DNA from 4 places in the Mesorhizobium huakuii genome. Region 3 is predicted to be linked to each of the others. Evidence: predicted binding sites of a transcription regulator. Region 3 holds the regulator's gene; each other region holds the start of a gene.

Region 1 (5,428 bases), 2.4 Mb from region 3:
CCTGCAGCGCACGACGCACGATGTTGATGCCAGCAGCCTGGTCGGCATTGGCGCCGGTGGCCTTGATGTTGGCCGAAGCGCGCAGCAGGGCCACGCCACCGCCAGCAACGATGCCTTCTTCCACGGCCGCGCGGGTCGCGTTGAGGGCGTCATCGACGCGGTCCTTCTTTTCCTTGACTTCGACTTCCGTCGCACCGCCGACGCGGATCACCGCAACGCCGCCGGCGAGCTTCGCCAGACGTTCCTGCAGCTTCTCCTTGTCGTAGTCCGAGGTGGTCTCTTCGATCTGCTGCTTGATCTGGGCAACGCGGCCCTGGATCTCGGCCTTCTTGCCGGCGCCGTCGACGATGGTGGTGTTCTCCTTGGAGATCGACACCTTCTTGGCGCGGCCGAGCATGTTGAGGCCGACGTTCTCGAGCTTGATGCCGAGGTCTTCCGAGATGACCTGGCCACCGGTGAGGATGGCGATGTCTTCCAGCATGGCCTTGCGGCGATCACCGAAGCCCGGAGCCTTGACGGCGGCGATCTTCAGGCCACCACGCAGCTTGTTGACGACCAGCGTGGCCAGGGCCTCGCCTTCGACGTCTTCCGAGATGATCAGCAGCGGCTTGGAGGTCTGCACGACAGCCTCGAGAACCGGCAGCATCGCCTGCAGGTTGGAGAGCTTCTTCTCGTGGAGCAGGATGTAGGCGTCCTCGAGATCGGCAACCATCTTGTCGGCGTTGGTGACGAAGTAGGGCGAGAGGTAGCCGCGGTCGAACTGCATGCCTTCGACGACTTCGAGTTCGGTCTCGGCGGTCTTGGCTTCCTCAACCGTGATGACGCCTTCGTTGCCGACCTTCTGCATCGCTTCCGCGATCATCTTGCCGACCGACTCGTCGCCATTGGCCGAGATCGTGCCGACCTGGGCAACTTCCTCGGAGGTCTTGATCTTCTTGGCAGCCTTGCCGAGCGCCGTGACGACTTCGCTGACGGCGAGGTCGATACCGCGCTTCAGGTCCATTGGGTTCATGCCGGCGGCAACCGCCTTGTGGCCTTCCTGGACGATCGACTGCGCCAGAACGGTCGCGGTCGTGGTGCCGTCGCCGGCGATGTCGTTGGTCTTCGAAGCAACTTCACGGACCATCTGCGCGCCCATGTTCTCGAACTTGTCTTCAAGCTCGATTTCCTTGGCGACGGTGACGCCGTCCTTGGTGATGCGCGGGGCGCCGAACGACTTGTCGATGACGACGTTGCGGCCCTTGGGGCCGAGGGTCACCTTCACCGCGTCGGCGAGGATGTTGACGCCGCGCAGCATGCGCTCGCGGGCATCACGGGAGAATTTTACGTCTTTAGCAGCCATTTTTAAGCTCCTGGCAGGGGCTTGGGGTAAGCCCGGAATTCAGTTGACGGTGAGGCCGATGATCAGCCGATGATGCCCATAATGTCGGATTCCTTCATGATCAGAAGGTCTTCGCCATTGAGCTTGACTTCGGTGCCCGACCACTTGCCGAACAGGATGCGGTCGCCAGCCTTGACGTCCAGGGGGACCAGCTTGCCGCTTTCGTCGCGGGCGCCGGAGCCGACGGCGATGATCTCGCCTTCCTGAGGCTTTTCCTTCGCCGTATCCGGGATGATGATCCCGCCGGCGGTCTTGGATTCGGATTCGACCCGGCGAACGACCACGCGGTCATGAAGCGGGCGGAACTTCGACTTTGCCATTTTTTCTTCCTCGAATGAGAACGGTGAGAAACAGTTCCTCCGTCCGGTGAAACCGGACAACCTACAACGCCCGGCGGCGCCGGAGCTGTGGTTAGCACTCACCGAGGGCGAGTGCTAACGTGGCGCTGAAATAGGCCGCCGACCTGCGAGAGTCAAGGCGCGCGGGAAGGGGTGATCGCGGGAAATTTTTCTCGTGCAGCCGTGCGATCGCGCAAAATAAGGGTTGCCGCTCGAACGCAGCCCGAATGCTGCCCTGTCAATCGGAAGTCAATGTCGCAGAGGCAGGCCGATCTCACGAGTTTCAAGTTCAAGCATTAGGCGATCCAAGCACCAGCAGGGGGCACCGTTCCGCCAGGGGGATAAGAGCCGCTCGGTACGACGCGTACATCGCGGAACCAGGTGCTCGCCTCGTCGATCAGCATGGCCAGCGTTGCGAAGCTGTAGCTTATGTCTGAGCCGGCATAAACGTCGACCGTGTTGATCGACGTCATGCTCCATCCTGTCCGTGCGGCAAGGCCTTCGCGGTCGGGGAACAGGCTGTCGAATGTGTCGCGGATCGTCCGCACCTTGATTGTGAAATCGCCGTCGTCCGTCGTGCAGGCCATCGCGATGCGCCATTTGAGCGCGTGAAAATTCTCGACGCCGCCGGCCAGGACCGAAGCTTCGATGCTGTGCAGGTCATCCGCCGTTTCCGGCCGTGCAAAAACGCGGATCGCCGCATGCCTGCCGGGCTTCAGCACCCTTGCGATTTCGCTGAACAGCAAATTGCGTGCGGCCTTGGAATCGACCGCCGAGAGGCATCCGTCGCCGATGATCGCGTCGAAACTTGCCCGCTCCAGGGGGAGGCTGAGCCAGTTTCCCGCCATCGCCCTGCGCGAAGCGTTGTCGCCGGCCCAAACCCCGGAAATCATGGTTGCCGATTGATCGATCGCCAGCATCGATCTGCCCAGGACTGCCAGTTCGGGCGTCACACCGAGCAGAAGGACATCGGCATTTCCGAGATCAAGTTCGCGATCGAATATGCCGACGGTTTTCGCGGTCGGCCGCAGCGGAGCGTCCAGAAGCTTCCAGTGCCGATGATAGTTATCCCAATGATTTGTCATTCAAACCCGTTGCAGACCAGGAAAGTCTGGCATCGATCGATCAGAGCCGCTTAATAGAAGCGGGCATTGAAGCCAAGGGGAAAGCCGTGTCGCGCATAGTCGTCATAACGCATGAGCATGACCGGTTCCTGGGCAAGCGCAACCTTCTGTTGCGCAGGGGCAGCCCCTATCTGCTTTTCGATGTTCTGGAGGACCTGAAAAGGCGTGGCCATTCGGTCCGGATTCAACAGGGTCCGGCAAAGACACAAGATGCCGATATCGCGGTTCTGCATGTCGATGCGACAGTGACGCCTGCTGACCATGTCGACTATGCCAGGCGTTTTCCGATCTGCCTCAATATCGGGGCGTCCGACATCTCCAAACGACGGATCAGCGGGGCTCTGCTATCGGAAGGCGACGCCTGGCAAGGCCCGGTCATCGTCAAAAGCAACCTCAACAATCTGGGCATTCCGGAGACACTCCTCAACCGGCGATCGAAGCGCGCCGGCAGACCGCCGCCTTTTCCGCATCTGCCTACCCTGCGGCCCTATCAGGTCTATGGATCTCTTGGCGAGGTTCCGGATGGCGTCTTCGAGAATGGTGATCTGGTCGTCGAAAAATTCATTCCGGAAAGAGAACCCGACGGTTTTGCCGCGCGTTTCTGGGTGTTTTGCGGAGAGCGCGAGCGTTGCACTCGCTACGTCTCGCCAAACAGCCTGGTCAAGGCATCGGAAACGATCCGGCGTGAGCCCGTCCCGGTTCCCGACGAAATGCGCCAGCGGCGGCGTGAACTCGGCTTCGACTATGGGAAATTCGATTTCGTCATGCATGAGGGCAGGGCCATCCTGCTCGATGCCAACAAGACTCCCGGCCGTCCCCAGAACCTGGTGAAAATGTTCGCGGCCGGCGCTGCCGAGCTGGCCGACGGCTTCGAAGGTCTTATCCGCCGGGCGAGATAGGTCACAACGGACCGACCGCCATCGTGCCGCTCTAAAGAAACAGCCGCAACTGGGTGTGGATGATCGACCGGTAATCCTCGATGGTCCGGCGGCTTTCCGCCTCGCCCTCCGCAAGCGCCAGGCGCACCACCCCACCGGCGAGCTGGAAGATCAACAGAACCATGCGTTCGAACTGCTCGTGCTTGCCCGGGTCGAGCAAGGCGATGACATGGTCGCAGAACATCTTGGCCTGATGCCGGGTTTCGGCGATGTCGAGATTCTTGAGCGCCTTGTCGGCCTGGATGGCGTTCTGCAGATCCTGGATGGCCGGATCGCCTGCAACACGGCTGAGGTAGTCGTCAAGCAGCCGGTCGGCCGCAACGATGACGTCCTTGGCTTCGCGGACATCGGCGATGATCGCAGTCAATCGCGCGCGGCTGACCTCCGAGAACCGCTCGTAGAGCATTGCCAGGATCGCCGATTTGTTGGGGAAGTAGTGGTAGACGGTGGCGATCGGCCCGCCTGCCAACATGCCAACCTCCTTCATGGTGACGGCATCGATGCCCTTCTCGCCGATCAGCCGCATGGTCGTCGACAGGATGGCGTCGATGCGCTCACGGCTGCGCTCCTGCTTGGGCTTGCGCCTCGGTTCGGTCGCTGTTCGCCTTGCTTCCGTCATGCACCGGTCTTTCGCACGAACTGCCAAATTCTGGTTGACAAAAAATATGATCAAGTATCAGTTTCTGAAATGCTGACAGAGTGTCAGTTTTTTTGCCGTGCGGCAAGGACGTTGGGAGGCGCCTTTGACTTCGACAAGCACCGGTCATGTGGGCGACGGCGACTGGCTGGTCGGCAATCCGACCGGTGGACAGCTTGCCTCGGCCCTGTGGATCGGCTCGGTCGGCCTGCTCATTCTGGGTCTCCAGCCCGTCCTGCTCGGCGCTCTCTACACCGAGGGCCATGTCAGCGGCGATGAGCTGGCGCTGGTCGCCACCGCCGAGATGATCGCCATCGCGCTCGGTTCAGCTGTTGTGGCGATGCTGCTGTCAGCCCGCAACATGCGCTGGAAAAGTGCAATCCTCCTCGTCCTGCTGGCGCTGGCGAATGTCTGGACGGCCTATGCCGCCGGCGCCAATACGCTGATGGCGGCGCGCGCTTTGGCCGGGCTTGCCGAAGGCGGCCTGGTTGCGGTGGCCACCGAATTGATCGCCCGATCGCGTCGTGCCGAACGCATCGGCGGTTTTTTCGTCACCATGCAGACCTTGGCGCAATGCGCGCTGGCGCTGCTGCTGGCGCTCTATGTCATCCCGGCCGCCGGATCGGCTGGCGGCTTTCTCATTCTCGCGGTCGTCTGCGTCCTGTCGCTCGTGATCGCTTTCATCGTCCCCGCTGACTACGCCGATCTGCCGAAGGACGAGAACCTGGCCAATGTGCTGACGGTTCCTTCGATGACCGCACTGTTGTGCGTCTTCTGCTACTTCATGTTCTTCGGCTCCGTCTGGGCCTTTCTTGAGCCGCTTGGCGCGCAATTCGGCATCGATGGCCGCACGGTCGGCCTGATCGTCTCGGCCAGCCTCGCGGTGCAGGTTCTGGGCGCGATGACGGCGACCGTGTTCGAGGCGCGTATCGATTATCGCATTGCCATTGTGGTGATCGGTGTGGTGGCGCTTTTGTGTTCGCTGGTTCTCGCCAGTGGACCTGGCCTTA
Region 2 (5,428 bases), 2.0 Mb from region 3:
GCTGCTCCATAATTCGAGCGGCACGGAGCGATTTATTTTTCGGAACAATTGCAGGCGCCCTTGGACGCGTTGGCGGCCAAGGGCCCACTGCCGGACGAATATGCGCTTTGGCTAATATAATGACAATACCGGACAGGCCGATACTGCCGACAGGAAGGTGTCTGGCTCGGCCCGCGACATCGAACTCGCGCCGCTGACCCGCTATGTGGTGCTGGAGCTATTTCAGGGGCAGAAAAAGCTCAACGACCACTTCGTGGATCGGCCCGTCCGGGAGGCGGGATAGCTGTCGTTGGCAATAGACCGGAAAGTCACGCACTTCCTCGCCGCTGGCCGGAAGCCATTCACGATAAAGGTAAAGGGCGGCGGGCTCGAGATTGTTGGTGTTGCCGGGGTAGCGCAGCACCGCGCAGCGTCCGCCGGGGATCACGCCAGCCTTCATCTGCCCGTCATTCGGATCGATCGGCTGATCGGTCCCGACACAAATATCCATGCTGTAATCGGCCGCGACCGCGGCTCCCTTTCGGAACGGAAGATGTTGAAGGTCGGGCTTGTCTCGGGCGACAGGCCGGCGGCCTTGCGCCAGGCGATGAACCGCTGGATGGTGTCCTGGAGCGTTGCCCGGTCACCCCGATGCTCCATGATCGCCACCGGTGTGGGCGGCACTTCGCGGATCGTCACGTCGTCGTGGTCAAAGATTATCTGCATGAGCGTGTTCCTTGCTTTGTCGAAAGGCCCGAAGGCCATGAGCCACGCTCCCCAGTCGGGAGACTTCCGAAACGACGAAGGCGATTGTCCGAACCGTTGCCGAAAGGCGCGGGCGAAGGCATCCGGTGCGTCGTAACCGGCATCCATCGCTATGTCGGTGACGCTTTCGCTCCCGGCAAGCCTGTACGAAGCGCGCTTCAAGCGGGCGAGCTGGACATAGCGATGCACGGACACCCCGAAGGTTGACGTGAACTGCCGGTGGAAATGGTATTTCGAGAACGCCGCGACGCCGCTCAACGCTTCCAGATCCAGATCGCCATCCAGGTGCTGGTCTATGTAGTCCAGCACCCGCTGCATCCTGGCATGGTAGTTTTCAAGCGCCGCCTTCAACGTCTCTTCTCCGTGGCAACACCAGATAGGCGCTCCCGCACATGTCACGCTCGACCGATCTTGCGGTTTGACACGGGATCGACCGGTGCCGCCAGCGCACTCTTACAGGCGCGGCGGATGCGTCCGCGCCGCATGTCAATCATCGGCGCGTGCTGAATGGCATCTTCTGGCTGATTCGATCCGGCACGCCGAGGCCGGCCGCAAGGCTGCAGGCGGCATCGTGACCGAGATGGGGCATTCCCCGGGGCATGCGATGATCGACCAGCGCACTGTGGACCGGGCGCCGGTTCGCCGCGGTATCGGTTGACGGAGAGGCAGGATGGATGCAGGCCGTCGGTCGTCAACGATCACGCCACCGGCTGCTTCCGCCGATCGGAGGTTGCGCCCTGATCGGGGCGCCGCCAACCACCCTACATCGGGCGTTTGGGCTCGCTCTTTGGCGACGTTGCCGTGTCTGAATCGGATTTCTTGTGCTTGTCGGCGGCAATCCTGCGGATGCGGTCGAAGCGGCTTTCCTCGGTGGTTTCGGTCGTTACGACCGTCTGTGGCTTCTGCACGAACGTGATCATGGATCCGTCTCCTGGGCTAGAGGCCTGCGCGCCGGGAGAGAATCCCCCGGCGATAATAACTAACTTCAGTGAGCAGCCGGCGTGGCTGATTCAGATCAGGCCTGGAGGGCGGCTTCGATGAAGCCACCCCGCAGACCGGCTGAATCGTTAGTAGCCGCCCATGCCGCCGCCGCCGCCACCCGCCGGTGCGGCATCCTTGGCGGGAATGTCGGTGATCATAGCTTCGGCGGTGATCAGAAGGGCGGCGATCGAACCGGCGTCCTGCAGCGCGGTGCGCACCACTTTCGCCGGGTCGACGATGCCGGCCTTGATCATGTCGACATAGGTCTCGTTCTGGGCGTCGAAGCCCTGATTGTGGTCCTTGCTGTCGGTGAGCTTGCCGACGACGATCGAGCCTTCGACACCGGAATTCTCGGCGATCTGGCGGATCGGCGCTTCGAGCGCGCGCAGCACGATCGAAATGCCGGCGGTGACATCGTCATTGGCGCCGTTCAGGCCGGCAAGCGCCGACCTGGCGCGCAGCAACGCCACGCCGCCGCCGGGCACGATGCCTTCCTCGACCGCCGCGCGTGTTGCATTCAGCGCGTCGTCGATGCGGTCCTTCTTTTCCTTGACTTCCGACTCGGTGACGCCGCCGACGCGGATGACGGCAACGCCGCCCGACAGCTTGGCGAGCCGCTCCTGCAGCTTTTCCTTGTCGTAGTCGGAGGTCGTCTCCTCGATCTGGCCCTTGATCTGGGCGACACGTGCCTGGATCGTCGCCTTGGTGCCGGCGCCGTCGATGATCGTGGTGGTGTCCTTCTCGATCAGCACGCGCTTGGCGCGGCCGAGCATCTCGATGGTGACGTTTTCGAGCTTGATGCCGAGATCCTCGGAAATCATCTGGCCCGATGTCAGCACGGCGATGTCTTCCAGCATCGCCTTGCGGCGATCGCCGAAGCCAGGCGCCTTGACGGCCGCGACCTTGAGGCCGCCGCGCAATTTGTTGACGACCAGCGTGGCCAGAGCCTCGCCTTCGACGTCTTCCGAGATGATCAGCAGCGGCCTGCCGCTCTGCACCACCGCTTCGAGGATCGGCAGCATTGCCTGCAGATTGCCGAGCTTCTTCTCGTGGATGAGCACATAGGGCTCTTCCAGCTCGACGCGCATCTTGTCGGCATTGGTGACGAAATACGGGCTGAGATAGCCGCGGTCGAACTGCATGCCTTCGACGACGTCGAGTTCGGTTTCGGCGGTCTTGGCTTCCTCGACGGTGATGACGCCGTCATTGCCGACCTTGTCCATCGCCTTGGCGATCATGTCGCCGACGGTGGCGTCGCCATTGGCGGCGATGGTGCCGACCTGGGCGATCTCGGCCGACGACTTGACCTTCTTGGCTTTCGCCTTGATCTCGACGACGACGGCGGCGACCGCCTGATCGATGCCGCGCTTGAGATCCATCGGGTTCATGCCGGCGGCAACCAGCTTGGCGCCTTCGCGCAGGATCGAGGCGGCCAGCACCGTGGCGGTGGTGGTGCCGTCACCGGCAAGGTCGTTGGTCTTCGAGGCCACTTCGCGCACCATCTGCGCGCCCATGTTCTCGAACTTGTCGGCAAGCTCGATTTCCTTGGCCACGGTGACGCCGTCCTTGGTGATGCGTGGCGCGCCATAGGCCTTGTCGATGATGACGTTGCGGCCCTTGGGGCCGAGCGTGACCTTCACCGCATTGGTGAGGATCTCGACGCCGCGCAGCATGCGGTCACGCGCGTCGGTGGCGAATTTGATTTCCTTGGCAGACATGATTTTTATCCAGTTCGGTTGATGAAGGCAGAGCCTCCATGATCAATCTCTGAGCGTCCTTGCGCGTCCCGAAGGACACGCGGCGCGCTGATCAGGCAGCCTTCTTGGCGGCGACAGTCTTCTCGGTGGCTGCCTCGCTCTTGTCGATGACACCCATAATGTCGGCTTCCTTCATGATCAGCAGGTCCTCGCCGTCGATCTTGACCTCGGTGCCCGACCATTTGCCGAACAGGATCAGGTCGCCGGCCTTGACGTCAAGCGGCACAAGCGCGCCGTTTTCGTCGCGTGCGCCGGGACCGACGGCGATGACTTCGCCTTGCTGCGGCTTTTCCTTGGCATTGTCGGGAATGATGATGCCGCCCTTGGATTTGATATCGCCTTCGGCGCGCCGGATGACGACGCGGTCGTGGAGTGGCCGAAACTTCATGAAAACTTCTTTCTGGGGCCAGCTTAGGCGGCCGCTTCCCCATATAGGCGCTTTGGCACTCGATAGATAGGAGTGCCAAAAATTATTCGCGGACCCGATGAAATATTGAAAAGTATTATTTCGACCGGCGATTTCGTGATATCGCGAATGGCATAAATAATTCAAAAAATTGAATTTTGCCGATCAAGCGCCTATTTATCGGACAAGTTCACTTTCACGATTTCAAACGCAAGGGAGATTTGTTCGATGGCCGACGGCAATCAGACGATCATGGAAAAAGCTGAAGCCCGCTTCGTCGACAAGCAGAAGAAGACGGCGGAGAAAAACAAGGCAACCGCCGAATACATGTCCGAAGCGAAGGCCAGGGAGATCAAAACGGCGAAGCTCAGGATTTTGCGGCTGGCCAAGGAAGAGGCCGACCGTGTCGCCGAAGCCTTGAACCCGACGCCGAAGAAGAAGCGGGCGACCAAGAAGGCCGCCACAACGGAGGTCAAGACATGAGCCTGACATTCCCCAACCGCAGCCGCAGCTATGACGAAGCCGGCAAGCGCATCCGTTTCGTCGGCCATGACGGCATGTTCCAGATTTCCTTCTCGGTCGCCGCCGACGCGATGACCCGGATGCAGCCGGCAACCGCGGCCAACGAGGCAGGTTACCTCGCGACATTCGACACCGAGAGCAGCGTCATCCGCGGCGTGGCGTCGAAGGCCTACGACCGCACCCGCAAGAGCATGTATGTGCTCACGGCCGCCGACTTCGGCTGATCAGCCCAATGCATGTCGCTCAAAAGTGACCCCGGTTTTGAGACAACGACATGCATAGAAACAAAGATTAAACGTCGATGCCCTCGATCATCGTGCGTATCTTCGCGGCCTTTTCGAAATGATCGAGGCGGTGGGTTCTGATCCACCATTCCGCTGCTTCCATCAGCAGTTCGGGGTCGTCATTCCTGTTGGCGAAAAACGCGTAGAACGACACGCCGACGGCGGGCCCCTTCTCGGAGATCTTGCGGTCGCAGACCTCCAGTATCTTTTGCCTCAGGCTCGCTCTCACGGGAATCCCCTGGTTTTGGTTCGGCGGGTCTTGGCCCAGCCTTTGAGCCGGCAGCAGGAACGTTCAATCCTTGCGCTCCGCCCTCTCCCGGCGCTTGATGTCGCGGACATTCATCTGGTCGAGCATGGCGTTGGCGTCGCGCGGGGTCATGCCGACCATCACTCTTTGCCGGACTTCGACCGGCTGGCCGGTGAAGACATCGATGATGGCCCAGCTCTGGGGCAGATCCATGCGCAGCGCGTAGCGGTTTGCCATGGTCCTAGCCCTGCATCATGAAAAACACCGCACCCAGGACCACCATCGTCCAGGCGATCACCGACAGCTTCAGCGCCATGCCGCCATGCGCGGCCAGAAGCTCCCGCAAGCGCGGCACGATGCCTGCCGGCGAGGCAGGTGCGGCCAGAACAGCCACACGTGTCTTGACACCGAGTTTTCCAAAGACCGGCAGCAGTGGCGGTTCACGCACGAAATAACCTCGAATGTCGGGGAAAATCGGAGCGAGCAA
Region 3 (5,428 bases):
ATGGCTTACGCCACCGCCATCTGCTGTAGGCTGACCAGGCGCTGGATGCCTTTCTTCGCCAGGCCCATCAATTCGGCGAACTGTCCTTCGGAAAAAGGCTCGCCCTCGGCGGTGCCCTGGATCTCGACGATGCCGCCCTTGCCGGTCATGACGAAATTGGCGTCGGTGCCGGCCGCGGAATCCTCGAGATAATCGAGGTCGATGACCGGCTGGCCGTCATGGATGCCGCAGGAAATCGCCGCGACATGGTCCTTCAGCACCTTGGCGACACTGGCCATCTGCCGCGCTTCCATCCAGCGCAGGCAGTCATACAGCGCCACCCAGCCGCCGGTGATCGAGGCGGTACGGGTGCCGCCATCGGCCTGGATGACGTCGCAGTCGACGGTGATCTGCTGTTCGCCCAGTGCCTGCAAATCGACCACGGCGCGCAGAGAACGGCCGATCAGGCGCTGAATCTCCAGCGTGCGGCCGCCCTGCTTGCCGGCGGAGGCCTCGCGGCGCATGCGCTCGCCGGTCGAGCGCGGCAGCATGCCGTATTCGGCCGTCACCCAGCCCTTGCCGGAATTGCGCATCCAGCCCGGCACCTTTTCCTCGAGGCTGGCGGTGCACAGGACATGGGTGTCGCCGAACTTCACCAGGCACGAGCCTTCGGCATGCTTGGAGACGCCGCGCTCGAAGGAGATGGCGCGCATTTCGTCGAATTGGCGTTTGGAGGGGCGCATTCAGGCTTCTTTCCAGTCATTTTTCGGAATCGTGGCCGGCTTTTAGACGTATGGGGGGCAGCGCGCAAAGGAAAACGGACCGGGCGATCTGATACAGAGACCGGGTTGCGCCCACCGTGCCGAAGTCTATATCCTGAAGCAGGAGGTTTTTGGCCGAATGACCAAGGCAATCGATCCGGGTTCGCAGTCGCTTGCACTTCAATCACTCGACATGCGCTCACGCGACATCTTCCGGCGGATCGTCGATTCCTATCTCAGGGATGGCGAACCCGTGGGTTCGCGCAGCCTGTCGCGCATCCTGCCCTCCTCCCTGTCGCCGGCCACCATCCGCAATGTGATGAGCGACCTCGAGCATCTCGGGCTGATCTATGCGCCGCATATCTCGGCCGGCCGGCTGCCGACGCAGGCGGGCCTGCGTTTCTTCGTCGATGCCTTCATGGAACTTGGCGACCTCTCCGACGAGGAGCGCCGCACCATCGAGGCGCAGGTGCGGGCCTCCGGCTCGGGCGCGACGCTGGAACATATGCTGACCGAGGCCAGCCAGATGCTGTCGGGCATGTCGCGCGGCGCCGGCCTGGTGCTCGCCGCCAAGAATGAGGTGGCGCTGAAGCATATCGAATTCATACAGCTCGAGCCGACCAAGGCGCTTGCCGTGCTGGTGTCGCAGAATGGCGACGTCGAGAACCGCGTCGTCGAGCTGCCCGCCGGCATCACCGTCTCGCAGCTGCACGAGGCCTCGAATTTCCTCAACGCGCATATTCGCGGCCGCACACTGGCGGAAGCGCGCACCGAGATCGCCCGCATCAAGGAAGAGACGAGAGCCGCTCTCGACACGCTGTCACAGGACCTCGTCGAGAAGGGGCTGGCGGTGTGGGCGGGTGCGGAAAGCGGCCTGCCGGCGCGGCTCATCGTGCGCGGCCGCGCCAATCTGCTCGAAAACGTCACCGCCCAGGCCGATATCGAATTGCTCAGGCATTTGTTCGAGGACATGGAGACGCAGGACGGGCTGATCCAGCTGCTCGATCTCGCCGAGCAGGGATCGGGCGTGCGCATCTTCATCGGTTCGGAAAACAAGCTCTTTTCGCTGTCGGGCTCGTCGCTGGTGGTCGCGCCCTATCGCGACAAGGATGCCCGCGTCGTCGGGGCGCTGGGCGTCATCGGCCCGACCCGGCTGAACTACGCCCGCATCGTGCCGATGGTCGATTATACCGCGCAGCTGATATCGCGCATGTTAAGGTAGGGTCCCGGACAGCAAGAGACGGGCAGCAAGGAGAAAAACAATGGCGCTCGAAGAACTCAAGGCCCGGATCAGCCTGCTGCTCGAGGAGATGGTCAACCAGCCGGAAGACCAGCACGAAATCCAGGAACAATTGCGCGAAAAGCTGCAGGAAATGCGCGCCATGGGCCTGCCGCTGCCGGCCGATCTCGTCGCGCTGGAAAAACGTCTCGACGACGATTTCTTGGCTGCCGGGACATAGACAGGGAACCGCTTCCCTCGTCGTGTGGGGCGGAACCCAGGGACAAATCGGCCGTTTCCTTCGCGACCAGATGGAGGACAAAATGATCCGATTGGCCGGACTGGTGGTTCCAGCCCTTTTTATCACAAGCGCAGCATTCGCCCAGCAGGCGGACCAGCCGGTGCTGAAGGGCGCTGCCGCCTTTGGCGACTGGCGTGCCGACAGACCGGGCGTTCGGCGCCTGATCAAGCCGGAAGATTTGCCGAAGCCCTATCTCACCAAGTCGGCCTCGAACAGCGCCGGCCTTGCCGACATGCCGGCGGGCGCGAAACCGCAATTGCTGCCGGGTTTTTCGGCCGAGCTGATCGCATCCGGTATCGACAATCCGCGCGTCGTGCGCGTCGCACCGAACGGCGACCTGTTCGTTGCCGACAGCGAAGCCAACCAGATCCGCGTCTATAGCCTGGCCAAGGACAGCGCCAAGCCCGCCGAAGAAGGCATTTTTGCCGGCAATCTCAACCAGCCCTATGGCATTGCCTTCTATCCGCCGGGCGACGACCCGCAATGGGTCTATGTCGCCAACAGCGACAGCATCGTGCGCTTTGCCTACCGCAAGGGTGACCTGAAGGCAGCTGGCGAACCGGAAACCATCGTCGACAACATTCCCTCAAACCATCACTGGACCCGCGACATCGTCTTTTCGCCTGATGGCAAGACGCTCTATCTGTCGGTCGGCTCGGGCTCGAATGTCGCCGAGGACATGGGCAAGGCGCCGGATGGCGGCTTGGAAGCGTGGGTGAAATCGAAGCCGCTGGGTGCGACCTGGGGCTCCGAAGAGGGGCGCGCCGACGTGCAGGCCTTCGACCCGGACGGCAAGAACGGCCGCATCGTCGCCACCGGCCTGCGCAACTGTTCGGGCATGACCATCCAACCGGCGACCGGCGCGCTGTGGTGCGTCGTCAACGAGCGCGACGCGCTTGGCGACAATGTGCCCTTCGAATACGCCACCTCGGTCAAGGACGGCGCCTTCTACGGCTGGCCCTGGTATTACATCGGCAACCATGAGGATCCGCGCCACAAGGGCGCGCGCCCCGATCTCGCCGGAAAAGCGACCATTCCCGACGTGCTGATGCAGGCGCATTCGGCGCCGCTCAACATTGCCTTCTACGACCGCAAGGACTTGCCCGCCGACAGCGGTTTTCCCAAGGAATACAGGGGCGACGCCTTTGTTGCCCTGCACGGTTCATGGAATCGCGGCAACAGGACCGGCTACAAGGTCGTCCGCCTGCTCTTCAAGGATGGCAAGCCGACCGGCGAGTATGAGGACTTCATGACCGGTTTCGTCGTCTCGAATGGCGAGGTCTGGGGCCGGCCGGTGGGCGTGGCCGTGGCGGCCGACGGCGCGCTGATCATGACCGAGGACGGCAACGGCACCATCTGGCGCGTAACCTATGATGGCGGCCGGTCCTGACCCATTTCGGCGTGGTGCAATCGAATCCGGCTTCAGGGGATTCCAGCAGGCCTGACTTTGTGCGACAAGGCGGGCGTCCCAATAGCGTTCCACGGACGCAAGGCTCGCCCATGACCCTCACCGGCTTCCTCGCCTACAGTGCCGCCCTCGGCATCGCCGCCGCCATTCCCGGCCCCGGCGTCACCGCGCTTGTCGCGCGGGCGCTGGGCTCCGGCTTTCGCTCGTCGCTGGCCATGTCCTTTGGCCTGATGCTGGGCGACCTGACCTATCTGACCGCCGTGGTGCTCGGCCTCGCCTTCGTCGCGCAGACCTTCGGCATGGTTTTCCTCGCCATCAAATGGCTTGGCGTCGCTTATCTCGCTTTCCTCGGCTGGCGCTTCTGGACCGCCGGCATCACGCCCGAAACGGTCGAAGCGAAAAAGGGCAAGGGCGGGCTGGTGTCGAGCTTTGTCGCCGGCCTGACCGTGACGCTGGGCAATCCGAAGACGATGATCTTCTATCTCGCCATCACGCCAACCATCGTCGACCTGAAGACGATCACGCTGGCCGATTACGGCATTCTCGCCGCGCTGACCGTCGTGGTCCTGTTCGTCGTGCTGGTGCCTTACCTGGCACTGGCCGCCAAGGCGCGCTGGTTCCTGAAATCGCCGCGCGCGCTGAAGCTGCTGAACCGCACCGCCGCCGGCTTCATGGTCGGCGCCGCGGCAGCGATCGCGGCCCGCCAGTAGCACCCTTTCAGCCAAAACATTCCGGGGCCAGGCTTCCCCGCGAAATGCTTTTCCGGGACAAGGGCGTTTTAGACACAGGCTCCACTCGGATATTTCCGGCCGACAGCTTATGTTGCGCGGCTGAAAGCCCTATCTTGCCGGCTGCAATGCCACTTGCCTGAAATCCTGGGAGCGAAACCAATGAACAAGCCCGTCACCTCTGCCCGCGTCCCCGGCCGCGGCCGCATCTACAGTTCCATCACCGACACGATCGGCGACACGCCCCTGGTTCGGCTCGACAAGTTCGCCAAGGAGAAGGGCGTTGTCGCCAATCTCGTCGCCAAGCTCGAATTCTTCAACCCGATCGCGTCGGTCAAGGACCGCATCGGCGTGGCGATGATCGAGGCGCTGGAGGCGGCCGGCAAGATTGCGCCCGGCAAGACGACGCTGATCGAACCGACCTCGGGCAACACCGGCATCGCGCTGGCGTTCGCCGCCGCCGCCAAGGGTTACAAGCTGATCCTGACCATGCCCGAGACGATGTCGGTCGAGCGTAGAAAAATGCTGGCGCTGCTCGGCGCCGAACTGGTGCTGACCGAAGGTCCGAAAGGCATGAAGGGCGCCATCGCCAAGGCCGACGAGCTGGCCGCGACGATCGCCAACGCCGTCATCCCGCAGCAGTTCGAAAACCCCGCCAATCCCGAAATCCACCGCAAGACGACGGCGCAGGAGATCTGGAACGACACCCAGGGCGAGATCGACATCTTCGTTGCCGGCATCGGCACGGGCGGCACCATCACCGGCGTCGGCCAGGTGCTGAAGAAGCTGAAGCCTTCGCTGCATGTCGTGGCTGTCGAGCCGGAAGCCTCGCCGGTGCTGTCGGGCGGCCAGCCCGGCCCGCACAAGATCCAGGGCATCGGCGCCGGCTTCGCGCCAAAGATCCTCGACACCACGATCTATGACGAGATCGTCAAGGTTTCCAACGAGGACTCCGTTGCCAATGCACGCCTCGTCGCCCGCCTGGAAGGCGTGCCGGTCGGCATCTCTTCGGGTGCTGCCCTGCAGGCGGCA
Region 4 (5,428 bases), on a different replicon from region 3:
CCCTAATAGTGATGTCCCGGCCACGCTAGAACGCGTCTGTTTAATCCGGTTCATATCCTGCGGCCTTGAAGGTGTTCGATCCGTTCCTCAAGCGCTCTCATGGTCTCAACCAGCATGCCGAGAACCAGCCGAGCCGCCGCCGGCAAAGCGCTTGCCGGATCCTCCACATGGTCGACGAGCTTCGCGACATGGGGCGGGCCCTGGGCAGCCACCAGCCCGTATTCAGCGAGATGACCGCGCAGGGCGTTGATCACCTGCGTGCGCTGCCGAACCAGCAGATCGCGGACACTGAACACGACCGCCGCTGGGCTGGGCTTCTTCGGTCTTGACCGCCACAAAGCGCATTGTCGGCCGTTGCGCCGCATCGCAGATCGCCTCTGCGTCGGCGGCATCGTCGGCGCTTGACGAACGGTTTCACATAGGCCGGCGGGATCAGGCGGACGGTATGCCCAATTTGCCGATCTCGCGCGCCCAATGGTGCGCGCCACCACACGCCTCCATGATGACCAGGCATGCCGGCTGCTTGGCAAAGAATTCCAGCACCTTATCGCGCCGCAGCTGCCTACGGAAAACAACTGCGCCATTTCCCAGAAAACCACTTGCGCAAAAGTGCTGCGTCAAGCCGCATGACCACCCCTCTTTGCAGACGCACACAACCCTGGAAGGAGGAAGCCGCGGGAGGACGAGCCCAGGCGTACTATGGCGAAGGTGCCTGCGTGTCGCCGATGAGGTCGCCCGCGGGACCGGTGTGGCCCATCATCCTCCTAGCGTGATTTGCAGCCAACCGGCCTGGGACCTGGCGGCCGTCTCTGGCTCTACGCCGCAAAATCGGGGCCGGGTCCGCCAGGTCTGCATCGAATGACGGAGGTCAGAGGTGGTCTCGGTGCTCGGCATTCATGATCCGACCGAGCGCCAGCGAGTGGTCGTCTGCGGCTCGAGGGCGGATCATGTCGCAGAACGAAATGTAGTGTCCCCCACGGTACTGGACCGGCCGACATCGAGGCCGAGGTCTCGGCATTCCTCGCGCGCCTGGGGCCGGAGCCCCCTGACATCCGGGCGATCCTGTCGAATGCACGCTGTTTCTCGCAAAAGGCAGCCGGCATCCTGGCTACTCCCCCGATTATCCCCGATTTAAATCAAATCCCGCTGTGGATATTGACGATTGCGCGACCCTCACCTCGTAGACGGCTAATGCGGGCGGCTACTGAGAGGGTCATATGACAAGCGATTTTTCCGCCGCCCGAGTGCATTTAGATCGAGCGTATCACTACCTTCGTGGCGATGACCCGATGAGCCGGAGGGGACGCGAAGCCTTGGACCTGTTAATTGAGGCGGTTGCCGCCGAAGAGTTCAAGCAACCACGCCAAAACGCGCAGGTGCTAACGTTTCCGATTGGGCGCCGCTTCTGAGGCGATCTCCATGGCCGCCACGATGAACCATGGTCAGCTAGATAATCCTCCCAGAACGCAAAGAAGCCCGCCCCGGCATGAGCCGAGACGGGCAATAGAAATGGGAGTCCCAAGCGCGTCCACGAAACAGCGCCGGCAGGTGAAATTCAGCAGAATGTCCATCCTGGCGCAACGTCACGTTCCCGAACCGAAAAAATTGATCGATGCCGTGAAAAACTCGATTGCGATCCCTGTCTTCCTGTCTGGAGGCGTAACGGCGGTCGGATGAATGGCGCTTGTATTGGCTCATTGACGAGAATTCTACAGATTGGCCTCCATCATGTTGGTGCCGGCACCGTTGGCGTGGTCAGCCGCACCAGTCGTCGCAGGCGTGGTGGCGGCCATGAGGAACTCGTCACAGGCTCCGCTCAGGCCGCGTAATCTCCCTACGTTCGAAGCGGAGCGCGGTCTTCAGGCGTGCGAAGAGCATCTCGACCTGCTTCGTTCGTTGCGCGACCGTCCGAACTCGGGCGGATCCGCTTTGACGGGCGTCTCGCGTGCCTCTTCGTGGACGCGCAACACGTCGCGCACCGGCGTCTTTGGATAGCAGCGGCGCTTGAGTTCACACCTCTGGCAGTCTCGTTGCTGGCCCGGGATCCGGTTTCCACCGCTGACACTGCGTGTGCGCGGGACCGCGAAGTTGCGACGATTCTGCCTTGCCGGCGGGAAAGATGAACTTGTTCTGGACCGCATCGAAGATGAAGTCCGCGCGGCTGAAGGTTACGTCATCACGCCGGCTCTTGTCCCACACCGGAATGTGCGGCGCGATGTTCTGACCGACGAGCCATCCGAGGAACTTGCCGGTGCCCTATCCGCGCGCTCTTCACCGAAAAAGCACACTGGGCGAACTGCCGTTCTGGCCCGTCCCCGATGTTTGAGCCGGTGGGACGAGCGACTGGCACCAAAGATGCGGAAGAGCTTTCTCCTTACGTAAAGGGGGCGGCATTTCCGCGCCGATTCCAAAATCTTTTGCTCTTCGCCCGTCCCCTCTTCGTCTTGACTAGTGCCAGCCGACGGCCTATCTCACCGCCATGTTAGCACTCACCTCTGGTGAGTGCTAACAACTCTCCGGCAACGGAGCACCGTTCAACATCCGAACCAGGGACATCCAAAAAATGGCAAAGTCGAATTTCCGGCCGCTTCATGACCGCGTGGTCGTTCGTCGCGTCGAGTCCGAAGCGAAGACCGCCGGCGGGATCATCATCCCCGATACGGCGAAGGAAAAGCCGCAGGAAGGCGAGATCATCGCCATTGGCTCCGGCGCCCGCGACGAAGCCGGCAAGCTCGTCCCGCTGGACGTCAAGGCGGGCGACCGCATCCTGTTCGGCAAGTGGTCGGGCACCGAAGTCAAGCTCAATGGCGAAGACCTTCTGATCATGAAGGAAGCCGACATCATGGGCATCATCGGCTGACACGCCGCCGCCTTTCATCCGCACCATCCAATCTGAATTCGGGCGAAATGCCCAGGAGTAAAAAATGGCTGTCAAAGACGTAAAATTCTCCCGTGATGCTCGCGAGCGCATGCTGCGCGGCATCAACATCCTCGCCGACGCGGTGAAGGTCACGCTCGGTCCCAAGGGCCGCAACGTCGTCATCGACAAGTCGTTCGGCGCGCCGCGCATCACCAAGGACGGCGTCACCGTCGCCAAGGAAATCGAACTTTCCGACAAGTTCGAGAACATGGGCGCGCAGATGATCCGCGAAGTCGCGTCCAAGACCAACGACATCGCCGGCGACGGCACCACGACCGCGACCGTTCTGGCGCAGTCGATCGTCCAGGAAGGCCACAAGGCGGTTGCCGCCGGCATGAACCCGATGGACCTGAAGCGCGGCATCGATCTGGCCGTGACCGAAGTCGTCGCTCACCTCGTCAAGAACGCCAAGAAGATCAAGACCTCGGAAGAAGTCGCCCAGGTCGGCACGATCGCCGGCAATGGCGATGCTTCGGTCGGCAAGATGATCGCGGAAGCGATGCAGAAGGTCGGCAACGAAGGCGTCATCACCGTCGAGGAAGCCAAGACCGCCGAGACCGAACTCGAAGTCGTCGAAGGCATGCAGTTCGACCGCGGCTACCAGTCGCCCTACTTCGTCACCAACGCCGACAAGATGGTTGCCGAGCTCGAAGACGTCTACATCCTCCTGCACGAGAAGAAGCTCTCCAACCTGCAGGCCATGCTGCCGGTTCTCGAAGCCGTCGTGCAGACCTCGAAGCCGCTGCTTATCATCTCGGAAGACGTCGAAGGCGAAGCGCTGGCCACGCTGGTCGTCAACAAGCTGCGTGGCGGCCTGAAGATCGCCGCCGTCAAGGCGCCGGGCTTCGGTGATCGCCGCAAGGCCATGCTGGAAGACATCGCCATCCTCACCGGTGGCCAGGTCATTTCCGAAGACCTCGGCATCAAGCTCGAGAATGTCGGCCTCAACATGCTCGGCCGCGCCAAGAAGGTGTCGATCTCCAAGGAGAACACCACCATCGTCGACGGCGCCGGCAAGAAGGCCGAGATCCAGGGCCGCGTTGCCCAGATCAAGCAGCAGATCGAGGAGACCACCTCGGACTACGACAAGGAGAAGCTGCAGGAACGTCTCGCCAAGCTGGCGGGCGGCGTTGCCGTCATCCGCGTCGGCGGTGCGACCGAGATCGAAGTCAAGGAAAAGAAGGACCGCGTCGATGACGCCCTCAACGCGACCCGCGCGGCCGTGGAAGAAGGCATCGTTGCTGGCGGCGGCGTCGCCCTGCTGCGCGCTTCGCTGGCCATCACCGTCACCGGCGCCAATGCCGATCAGACGGCCGGCATCGCCATCGTCCGTCGCGCCCTGCAGGCTCCGGCCCGCCAGATCGCCGCGAATGCAGGCGCAGAAGCTTCGATCGTGGCTGGCAAGATCCTCGACAACAAGGATGCAACCTTCGGCTACAACGCCCAGACCGGCGAATATGGCGACATGATCGCCATGGGCATCGTCGATCCAATGAAGGTTGTGCGCACCGCTCTCCAGGACGCGGCCTCGGTCGCCGGCCTGCTGGTCACCACCGAAGCCATGATTGCCGAAGCTCCGAAGAAGGACTCGGCTGGCGGCGGCATGCCGGGTGGTATGCCCGGCGGTGGCATGGGCGGCATGGGCGGTATGGATTTCTAATCCAGCCATTGCCTCGCATTCACGGAAAGGGCGGCAGCAATGCCGCCCTTTTTCTTTGGGCGAACCTTTTTGACCACAGGGGGGCGGCGTCCCTCTAGAATGCGGAGGGGCAGGCCCGATCACGGGCATCATACGGGGGCACTTTCATAGCGGACACCAATGACTGAATTCATTCTGTTCGCCATAGGCGGCTTTCCTGCCCAAGCGGTGGACGCCGCGCTCGGCATGGCTTACGGCGCGGTCTCGTCGACGGTGCTGCTTTCGTTCGGCGTTCCGCCAGCACCCTATCACGCCTGATCTGCGCGCATGGCGATCAGCCACAACTACAAGCCCATGCTCGACGAGACGGGATCACTTCTCCCCGATATCTCGTGCTCAATGCGCTCGGGGCGGCGGACGGCATGTCGGTCGGCACCATCGCGTGCATGCTGGCGCTGGAATCGAGCGCGGTGATACCTCTGGTCGGATGGAACAGGCTGGCCTGGTCATCCGCCAGCTCGGCTCCGCGACGAACGCCAGGTGCAGTTCACCTTTCCGTCGCCGGCCGGGCGCTGCTTGCCCAGTGCAACTCGGCTTGGCGACACGCTGATCGAGCTCTCGCGAATGAGCCTTGCTGAGTTCAAAGCCTCACCCGGCAGATACTGGTGTTGCGCGACGCGTGCCGGTCACAATTCCTTTGCGTGCTCTTTTACTGCCAAATCGATCGCCTGGTTCAGAGGCACCGCCTTGGAGAACAGGAAGCCCTGAGCGGTTCTGCAGCCAAGCTCGAGCAGAGTTTGCCGATCCGCCTCTGTTTCGACGCCCTCGGCCATGACGTCGATCCCGAGCGTCCTGCCAAGATCGATGAC

The links. The regulator HrcA, encoded in region 3, represses chaperone genes, less so after heat shock. The targets are predictions, from matches to a motif close to GTTAGCACTCNCNNNNNGNGAGTGCTAAC.
Region 1: a site for HrcA is predicted at 1,792-1,820, ahead of groES (co-chaperone GroES). Genes of this name have one in related genera too.
Region 2: a site for HrcA is predicted at 3,922-3,950, ahead of HB778_RS04610 (co-chaperone GroES). Genes of this name have one in related genera too.
Region 4: a site for HrcA is predicted at 2,482-2,510, ahead of groES (co-chaperone GroES). Genes of this name have one in related genera too.

The regions. Positions count from the first base shown of each region.
Region 1 is NZ_CP050296.1:5,412,962-5,418,389, forward strand. It holds gene groL (chaperonin GroEL) at 1-1,342, opposite strand, end outside; gene groES (co-chaperone GroES) at 1,405-1,701, opposite strand; gene HB778_RS26130 (class I SAM-dependent methyltransferase) at 2,016-2,804, opposite strand; gene HB778_RS26135 (hypothetical protein) at 2,891-3,742, shown strand; gene HB778_RS26140 (TetR/AcrR family transcriptional regulator) at 3,774-4,400, opposite strand; gene HB778_RS26145 (MFS transporter) at 4,525-5,428, shown strand, end outside.
Region 2 is NZ_CP050296.1:923,887-929,314, forward strand. It holds partial or broken gene HB778_RS04595 (AraC family transcriptional regulator) at 218-1,095, opposite strand; gene HB778_RS04600 (hypothetical protein) at 1,506-1,664, opposite strand; gene groL (chaperonin GroEL) at 1,812-3,443, opposite strand; gene HB778_RS04610 (co-chaperone GroES) at 3,535-3,870, opposite strand; gene HB778_RS04615 (hypothetical protein) at 4,117-4,371, shown strand; gene HB778_RS04620 (DUF1488 domain-containing protein) at 4,368-4,634, shown strand; gene HB778_RS04625 (DUF6500 family protein) at 4,702-4,923, opposite strand; gene HB778_RS04630 (hypothetical protein) at 4,987-5,178, opposite strand; gene HB778_RS04635 (hypothetical protein) at 5,183-5,389, opposite strand.
Region 3 is NZ_CP050296.1:2,965,033-2,970,460, reverse strand. It holds gene rph (ribonuclease PH) at 6-722, opposite strand; gene hrcA (heat-inducible transcriptional repressor HrcA) at 880-1,962, shown strand; gene HB778_RS14750 (hypothetical protein) at 2,003-2,200, shown strand; gene HB778_RS14745 (PQQ-dependent sugar dehydrogenase) at 2,283-3,650, shown strand; gene HB778_RS14740 (LysE family translocator) at 3,761-4,378, shown strand; gene cysK (cysteine synthase A) at 4,559-5,428, shown strand, end outside.
Region 4 is NZ_CP050299.1:572,952-578,379, reverse strand. It holds partial or broken gene HB778_RS42665 (IS110 family transposase) at 69-621, opposite strand; gene HB778_RS42660 (hypothetical protein) at 1,218-1,409, shown strand; gene groES (co-chaperone GroES) at 2,564-2,860, shown strand; gene groL (chaperonin GroEL) at 2,925-4,580, shown strand; partial or broken gene HB778_RS40400 (sulfite exporter TauE/SafE family protein) at 4,740-4,862, shown strand; gene HB778_RS40395 (putative bifunctional diguanylate cyclase/phosphodiesterase) at 5,246-5,428, opposite strand, start outside.